One region of the Rhizobium sp. KDH_Rht_773_N genome, then DNA from elsewhere that is predicted to be linked to it. Evidence: predicted binding sites of a transcription regulator. Region 1 holds the regulator's gene; the other holds the start of a gene.
What was found. The regulator LexA, encoded in region 1, represses DNA repair genes until DNA is damaged. The targets are predictions, from matches to a motif close to TGTTCNNNNTGTGTTCNG.

Region 1 (4,323 bases):
CTCCGTGCTGGCGCGTGGCGCGGCCCGGCCCTTCGAACTCGGCGACATCATCGAGGGCAGGGCGCGGCTGACGCCTCCGGCGGGGCCGGCGCTCCCCCATCTCAACGATTTTGCCTTCAGCGCCTATTTCGACCGCATTGGCGCCAACGGCTTCTTCTATGGGGCGCCGAAAAAGGTGGCGGAACAGTCGGAGCAGGCAGGCTCGCTCGATGAGGCCGTCCTGGAGTGGCTCTATCGCCTGAGAAGCGGCATCGGCGATCGGATCCGCTCCACCCTGCCCGGCGACACCGGGGCCTTTGCCGCCTCCCTTGTCACCGACGAGAGACGCGCGATCTCGGATGAAACGACGGAAGCGTTGCGGCAATCCGGCCTTGCCCACATTATCGCAATCTCCGGCCTCAATATGGCGCTCTCCGCCGGCATCTTCTTCGTCGGCCTGCGTGTCGTCCTCAGCCTGTTTCCCGGCATTGCCCAGGCGTGGCCGACCAAGAAGATCGCGGCCGCCGGCGCGCTCGCTGCGGTAACCGCCTACTATCTGATCTCGGGTTTTGCCGTCTCCGCCGAACGCGCCTTCATCATGATGGCGATCATGCTGGTCGCCGTCTTCTTCGACCGGCCATCGATCAGCCTTAGAAACGTGGCGCTGTCCGCTCTCGTGATCCTCGCTGTCTCGCCATCGGAAGTGCTGGGACCAAGCTTCCAGATGTCCTTTGCCGCCACGCTCGCACTTGTCGCCGGCTACGATCTCTGGAAGCGGCGGCCGATGCGTGAGAACGCTCTTGCCAGGCTGCCGATCATGAAGCCGATCTCCATGGTTGGCAGCTTCTTCGGCGGCGTTTTCCTGACGTCGCTGATCGGCGGCTTCTCGACGGCACTGTTTTCGATCGAGCATTTCCACCGCCTGACGGCCTATGGCCTGCCGGCAAATCTTGCGGCCATGCCGGTCATTTCCTTCATCGTCATGCCGGCGGGCATGCTGGCAATGCTGCTGATGCCCTTCGGCCTGGACGGCTGGCTGTGGCAGGTGGCAGGCTTCGGGCTCGATCTGGTGATCACGATCGCCAAGGCGATCGCGGGGTGGGGCGGCAATATAGATATCGGCCGCTTGCCCGGCTGGTATTTCCCGACAGCCGTCTCCGGCTTTCTGCTGCTGACGCTGCTCAGAACGGGGCTGCGGCACATGGGAACAGCAATTGTCGCGGTCTCCACGCTTGCTGTGGCCGTTCTCCCGTCCGGTGCGGCGCCCGATATCGCCATCTCAGAGGATGGCGGACTCGTTGCCATAGTCGATGGAGAGGCGATGGCTTCAAACCGTGAGAAGCCGCCCGCCTTCATCTTCGAACAATGGCAGCGGGCGCTTGCCCTCGAAGAGCACCGCAAGCCGGTAATGCTCCAAGCCGCCAAGGCGCCCGCCGCGCCTGACGGCAAACGGTTGCAGCTTTCGCCGGATCAGCAGAATGAAGCCAGAGAGGCGATGCGACAGGCAGCCGACACCGGCCCTCCCTCGCGTTTCTCCTGCCTGAAGGGCGCCTGGTGCAGCGTCGCGCTCGCCAACGGAAAGAGGCTGACCGTCGTCGACAATGCCGCCCATCTCGGGCCGGCCTGCGATACGGCCGATATTGTCGTGACCCCCGTCCGGCTGCGCTTCGACCGCTGCCGTTCCGGCGCGCTGCTCTTTACCGGCGAAACGTTGCGCAGGACAGGTTCCGTCGAACTTCGGTTCACAGCCGACGGAGTCGAGGCCACCACCGCATTCGACACGTTGCAGCGCCCCTGGATGCGTCACCGCGCCTATGACTGGCGAAGCAATACATTCGCGGACGCCGGCCTGTCACCGGTCAGTGATAGCGGCGAATGAGGCCGACGAGCTTGCCCTGAACCTTGACGCGATCCGGCGGGAAAATGCGGGTCTCGTAAGCCGGGTTTGCAGCCTCGAGCGCAATCGATGCGCCCTTGCGGCGGAAGCGCTTGAGCGTCGCTTCCTCGTCATCGACGAGTGCAACGACGATATCGCCGGGATTGGCCGTGCTGCCATTGCGGATGATGACCGTGTCGCCATCGAAAATGCCGGCTTCGATCATCGAATCGCCGCGAACTTCCAGCGCATAATGTTCGCCGGAGCCGAGCATATCGGTCGGAACCGTGATGTCATGCGTATTGTTCTGGATCGCCGAGATCGGCACGCCGGCGGCGATGCGCCCCATGACGGGAACGGAGACCGAATTGCCGTTGTCGGCGGCAGGTGCCGGCTTGGCCGAGGCGGGAGGCGCCACAGGCTGCGGCTTGCCGAGACTGCCCTCGATGACGCTCGGCGAAAAGCCGCGGCGGGGTTGCAGGCTCGGGCTGTAGGCTTCCGGCAGTTTGATGACTTCGAGCGCTCGCGCCCGGTTCGGAAGCCGGCGAATGAAGCCGCGTTCCTCGAGTGCCGTGATCAGCCGGTGAATACCGGATTTCGAGGCCAGATCCAGGGCGTCCTTCATCTCGTCGAAAGACGGCGGAACGCCTGACTCCTTCATCCTTTCGTGAATGAAAAGAAGGAGTTCCTGTTGTTTGCGCGTGAGCATGGCGTGTAACCCCAGTCTTGAAACAAATCCAGAACGGACACTATATGTTCCATATGTGTTCCGCAAGTGGCTAAATTTTCGTAAAACTTCTGTTCATTCTGTCGAGAATTTTATTTTTCGCGGCCCTTGCGCCTTCGCGCCCTTGCCTCGCAAGGCCTGCTGAAGCACATCTCCTTGTCATTGCTGGAGGGAACCCGATGCGCAAAGACAGGCTTCCGATCGATCATCTCGTCTTGCCGGTGACGGATATCGACCTTGCCCGCGAAAGGCTGGGCAAGCTGGGTTTCACGGTCGCGCCTGATGCCCGCCATCCCTTCGGCACGGAAAATGCCTGCGTGTTCTTTGCCGACAAAACCTATCTTGAGCCTTTGGGCGTCGCGAGCGTTGCGGAGAGCGAGCAGGCGGCGCGTCGCGGCAACGTCTTTGCCGCCCGTGACCAGGCATTCCGCTTCCGTTGCGGCGACGAGGGCCTTTCCGCGATTGCCTTCGCCACCGGCGATGCAAGGCGAGAACATGCCCGATTCGTCGAGGCCGGCATCAGCGCCGGTTCGCTGCTGCAGTTCGAGCGTCCGGTGAGAATGCCAGATGGCGCAGAAAGTGTTGCCGGCTTCCGGCTCGCCTTCGCCGCCGATCTCCGGGCGCCGGATTTCCTCCTCTTTGCCGTCGAGCGCGTGAACCCGTTGCCCGCCGATCGCGCCGTATTGGAAACGCATGCCAATGGTGTCACGGGTATTGCCGAAATTGCCCTGGCTGCGCCGGAGCCGAACGCCTTCGGTGTTTTCGTCCGATCGGTCGCGAGGGTCGTGTCAGCTGACGACACGGGCTTCGGGCTGCAGATTGCCACCGCCAATGCGAAGATCAGCCTGATGACGCCTGAAGGACTGGAGGCCTATTACGATCTGGTGACGCCCGATACCGATCGCGGCCTGCGTGGACGGGCAATCCTCTTTGCGGTCGGCGATCTGGCCGTGACAGAAGCGCATTTGGCTGCTAACGGGGTCACATACACACGCAAGGCCAACCGAATTCTGGTGAAGCCGGCGCCCGGGCAGGGCACGCTCTTCGCCTTCGAGGAAAGATCATGAGCACCAATACGAACTCCGTGGTGACGGTCGGCGAGGGCGCCGGCAAGGTTACTTTTTCCAATACCGGTCGCCTGTCGCTGATTGCCGGCGCTTGCGAACTGGAAAGCCGCGACCACGCGTTCATGGTTGCCGGTACCTTGAAGGAACTCTGCGCCAAGCTCGGCATCGGGCTCGTCTACAAGACGTCCTTCGACAAGGCGAACCGTTCCTCGCTGTCGAGCAAGCGCGGTGTGGGCCTTGAGAAGGGGTTGGAGGTCTTCGCCGACCTGAAAAAGGAACTCGGCATTCCGGTTCTGACGGACATCCATACGGAAGAACAATGCGCCGAGGTGGCCAAGGTCGTCGATGTCCTGCAGATACCGGCTTTCCTGTCCCGCCAGACGGATCTTCTGGTGGCCGCGGCAAGGACCGGCCGCGTCATCAACGTCAAGAAAGGCCAGTTCCTGGCCCCCTGGGACATGAAGAACGTGCTCGGCAAGCTGAACCAGAGCGGCAATCCAAACGTTCTTCTGTGCGAGCGCGGCGCCTCCTTCGGCTACAACACCCTGGTTTCCGACATGCGCTCGCTGCCGATCATGGCGGCAACCGGTGCGCCTGTCATCTTCGATGCCACACATTCGGTCCAGCAGCCCGGCGGGCAGGGGGAAACCTCGGGTGGCGAGCGGCAGTTCGTC
Region 2 (4,323 bases), 160 kb from region 1:
TGCCTGCGCTGCAGGCGTTGGCGTTGCCGGCGCGGCGGCGCCGCTGTTCGGAATGCCGCTATTGTCGGTCGGCTGGGCCGGAGCGGGCGTGTTGCCGCCGCCAAGCGAATCGAGAATGCCGTTGCCCTGCCCGCTCGTTGCCGGAATGCGGTCGAGAATATCGGTCGGGCGGCTTTCGTAACGGGTCAGGATGCCGAGGCCGAGCGAGGTGAGGAAGAACAGCGTCGCCAGGATCGCCGTCGTGCGCGTCAGCGCATTGGCCGTGCCGCGGGCCGACATGAAGCCCGATCCGCCGCCGATGCCGAGGCCGCCGCCTTCGGAGCGCTGGATGAGCACGACGCCGACGAGCGCGAGCACGATCATGAGATGGATGACAATCAATACTGTCTGCATGGGTCCAGTCCTGCCCGTCTGAGGACGGACATAAAGTAAAAATCTGGCGGCTCTTTACATGAGGTCATCTGCTATTCCAAGCCCTTCGGCCAGGAATATGCAATCGCTTCAGGCAAGCAGCGTTTCGTATGTGCCGTAGATGGCGAGGAAGTCGCTGGCTTTCAAGCTCGCCCCGCCGATGAGCGCGCCGTCCACATTGTCGACGGCAAGCAGTTCACGCGCATTTGCGGGCTTGACCGAACCGCCATAGAGAATGCGCATCCCCTTGCCCTCGTCGCCGAAACGCAGCACGAGTTCGTCGCGGATGAAGGCATGGACGATTTCCACATCCTTTGCCGTCGGCGTCAGCCCGGTGCCGATCGCCCAGACCGGCTCGTAGGCAATGACGGTATTTTCGGCCGTCGCCTCGTCCGGCAGCGAACCGGAAAGCTGGCGTTTCAGGATATCGAGCGTCTGGTAGGCGTCGCGCTCGTCGCCGGTCTCGCCGATGCAGACGATGGCGGTGAGATCGGCCTGATGGGCGGCCTGCGCCTTGGCCCGCACCATATGGTCGGTTTCGGCATGGTCGATGCGCCGTTCCGAATGGCCGACGATCACATAGGTGCCGTAGCAGTCGGCAATCATCTCGGCCGAAATGTCGCCGGTATGGGCGCCGCTCTGTGCCTGGTGGCAATCCTGCGCGCCGATTGCAAGCGGGCTGTCGGTCGCAAGCGCCGTTGCCACGTAAAGCAGCGTGGCCGGCGGGCAGATCAGGGCTTCGACCTTTTCCGACAGCGGGACCATGACGCCCTGGGCAATCGCCTTGATCTGGTCCAATGAATCGCGCGTGCCGTTCATCTTCCAGTTCCCCGCCACGAGCGGGCGTACGTCAGGTGTCATGCTGCTCCTCCCAAAATCCGCCTGTTCGGGCGGCCTTAGCAAAAGCCTGCAACAAAGGAAAGCGCCGCGCGCATCGTCGGGGGAATATGATCGTTTGAAAGCTCCGCGCGGCGCAAAATCCGTCCGTTCAGGCCGCCAGAATCCAGTTCAGCACCTTTCGCCAGTCGATCATGCGGATCGGCGTGCCGTGATTGCCGTTCTGGAAGAGCGTGAAATGTGCCGGGTATTTCGCCTTGTTGAGTTTCTCGAACAGCGCCTGCTGCTCGGCGGCCGCATAAACGGGGTCGCGGCTGCCATGGGCAAACCAGAGCGGCAGCTTCGCCTTGTAGAACGGGCTCTTCACGAAGTCGGGGTCCGAAACGCCGCTCATGATCAGCATGCCCTTCAGCCGCTTGACGCTATCGGCATCACGCGAGATACCCCAGCAGATCTGGCTGCCCATCGAGGCGCAGCTCAGGATGACCGGGCGGCCGGGAGACTGTGCGCTCGCATAGCGGATCAGCCCGGCGATCGCGGCGACCCCGCTGGCATCGAAGGTCCTGACCGTCGGCGAATAATAGACCCCGCCATTGCCGGCCGTGAGGTTCTTCAGCCGGTTGAAATTGCCGCCGAAGGAATAGTCGTTGGCGCCGAGCCGCCGGTCGCCGTCGCGGCCGTGGATGAAGATCACCGTGAAGGCGGCATTCTCGGCCGGTCCCACCCTGGTGACATCGAGCCTGACGCCGTCGAGCGACAGCGTTTCGTCGGCCTGCATCTTCCTGACGCCAAGCGAGACATATTTCTGCTGGGCGCGTTTTTCCGGGATCTGGTCGCGTCCGTTGATGTCGCGCATCTCGTCGTAATCGATCGCTTCGAAAGCGCCGCCATCGCCCGTCTGCAGCACGGTCTGTTTCGAAAACAGCTCGTCCTTGTAGGGCGGCAAGGCGTCGCCCGCGGCAGCCGTCGCGGCTGCGGACAGGAAAAAGGCCGCAATTGCAGTGATTATGGTGCAATGACTTGTGGACATCGGCATTGAGATGGTTCCCAGAGAGCTGCCGCGACTTGCCATTCGGCGCCCGGCAACGCAAATCACATCTTGAAAAGCTCCGCAAATCCGGGGCGCGTCGCGTATCGGGGCGCTTTCTGTCAGAATTCCCCTGATTCGCAAACGCGATACGGACTGTGACTAGCGCGGGCCAGCGGCGGCCCTTTACGAGAATAAGATCTGAACGGTTCCATGGAAGACAGCAACGACCTCTTTTCCGGAATGCCTCTGACGCAAAAGCAGGAGGAGGCTGCAAAGCCCGCTGCGCCGGCTGCCAAGCCTGCCGCCGCTCCGGCAGCCGCCCGCCCTGCCCCGGCAGCGTCGAACGGCGACGATTACGGCGCGTCCTCGATCCGTGTTCTGGAAGGGCTGGAACCGGTACGCATGCGTCCGGGCATGTATATCGGCGGCACGGACGAAAAGGCGCTGCACCACCTTTTCGCGGAAGTCATCGACAACTCGATGGACGAGGCGGTGGCCGGCCATGCCGATTTCATCGACGTGCATCTCGATATCGAGGGCTACCTCACCGTCACCGATAACGGGCGCGGCATCCCGGTCGAAAACCATCCGCAGGTTCCCGGCAAGTCGACGCTCGAAGTCATCATGACCAAGCTGCACGCCGGCGGCAAGTTCGACGGCAAGGCCTACGAGACATCGGGCGGTCTGCACGGTGTCGGCGTCTCCGTCGTCAACGCGCTGTCCGATCATCTCGAAGTCGAGGTGGCGCGAAACCGCAAGCTTTATCGCCAGCGCTTCTCGCGCGGCCTGCCGCAGGGCGGGCTTGAGGAACTGGGTGACGTGCACAACCGCCGCGGCACCAAGGTTCGCTTCCATCCCGACCCGCAGATCTTCGGCGATCATGCGAAGTTCGACGCGGCGCGCGTTTTCCGCATGGCCCGCTCCAAGGCCTATCTTTTCGGCGGCGTGGAAATCCGCTGGAGCTGCGATCCCGGCGTCCTGCCCGAAGGGTCCGAGGTGCCCGACAAGGCCGTCTTCCATTTCCCCGGCGGCCTGAAGGATTACCTGCAGGCGACGATGGGCAAGGAATTCACCGTCACCCGCGAAATCTTCGCCGGCAAGAGCGAAAAGGCCGCCGGCCACGGTGCGCTGGAATGGGCGATCACCTGGTATGGCGGCGATCCGCAGGTCCATTCCTATTGCAACACCATCCCGACGCCCGAAGGCGGCACGCATGAGGCGGGTCTGCGCATCGCGCTGACCAAGGGCCTGAAGAGCTATGCCGAACTGACGCAGAACAAGCGCGCCGCCCAGATCACCACCGACGACGTGATGATCTCCGCCGTCGGCATGCTCTCGGTCTTCATCCGTGAGCCGGAATTCGTCGGCCAGACCAAGGATCGCCTGGCAACCGTCGAAGCCCAGCGCCTTGTCGAAAACGCGCTGCGCGACCCCTTCGACCATTATCTCGCCGACAATCCGGCCGAAGCCGAAAAGCTGCTCGACTGGGTGATCGAGCGCGCCGAGGAGCGCCTGCGTCGCCGCAAGGAAAAGGAAGTCAACCGCAAGACCGCGGTGCGCAAGCTGCGCCTGCCCGGCAAGCTCGCCGACTGCTCGCAGAACACCGCCGAAGGCGCGGAACTCTTCCTGGTCGAGGGTGACTCGGCAGGCGGCTCCGCCAAGCAGGCGCGCAACCGCGCCAATCAGGCGATCCTGCCGCTGCGCGGCAAGATCCTCAACGTCGCCAGCGCCGGCCGCGAGAAACTGTCCGCCAACCAGCAGATATCCGATCTCATTCAGGCGCTCGGCTGCGGCACGCGCTCCAAGTACCGCGAAGAGGATCTTCGCTACGAACGCATCATCGTCATGACCGATGCCGACGTCGACGGCGCGCATATCGCGTCGCTGCTCATCACCTTCTTCTATCAGGAGATGCCGGAGTTGATCCGGGGCGGCCACCTCTTCCTTGCCGTGCCGCCGCTCTACAAGATCACGCAGGGGGCGAAGTCCGCCTATGCCCGCGACGACCAGCATCGCGCCGAGCTGATGGAGACGGAGTTCAAGGG

Region 2: a site for LexA is predicted at 2,466-2,483, ahead of parE (DNA topoisomerase IV subunit B). Genes of this name have one in related genera too.

The regions. Positions count from the first base shown of each region.
Region 1 is NZ_CM129525.1:32,769-37,091, reverse strand. It holds gene ACU8HS_RS00190 (ComEC/Rec2 family competence protein) at 1-1,858, shown strand, start outside; gene lexA (transcriptional repressor LexA) at 1,839-2,564, opposite strand; gene ACU8HS_RS00180 (VOC family protein) at 2,762-3,649, shown strand; gene kdsA (3-deoxy-8-phosphooctulonate synthase) at 3,646-4,323, shown strand, end outside.
Region 2 is NZ_CM129525.1:4,304,465-4,308,787, reverse strand. It holds gene secG (preprotein translocase subunit SecG) at 1-393, opposite strand, end outside; gene tpiA (triose-phosphate isomerase) at 502-1,272, opposite strand; gene ACU8HS_RS21400 (alpha/beta hydrolase) at 1,400-2,284, opposite strand; gene parE (DNA topoisomerase IV subunit B) at 2,489-4,323, shown strand, end outside.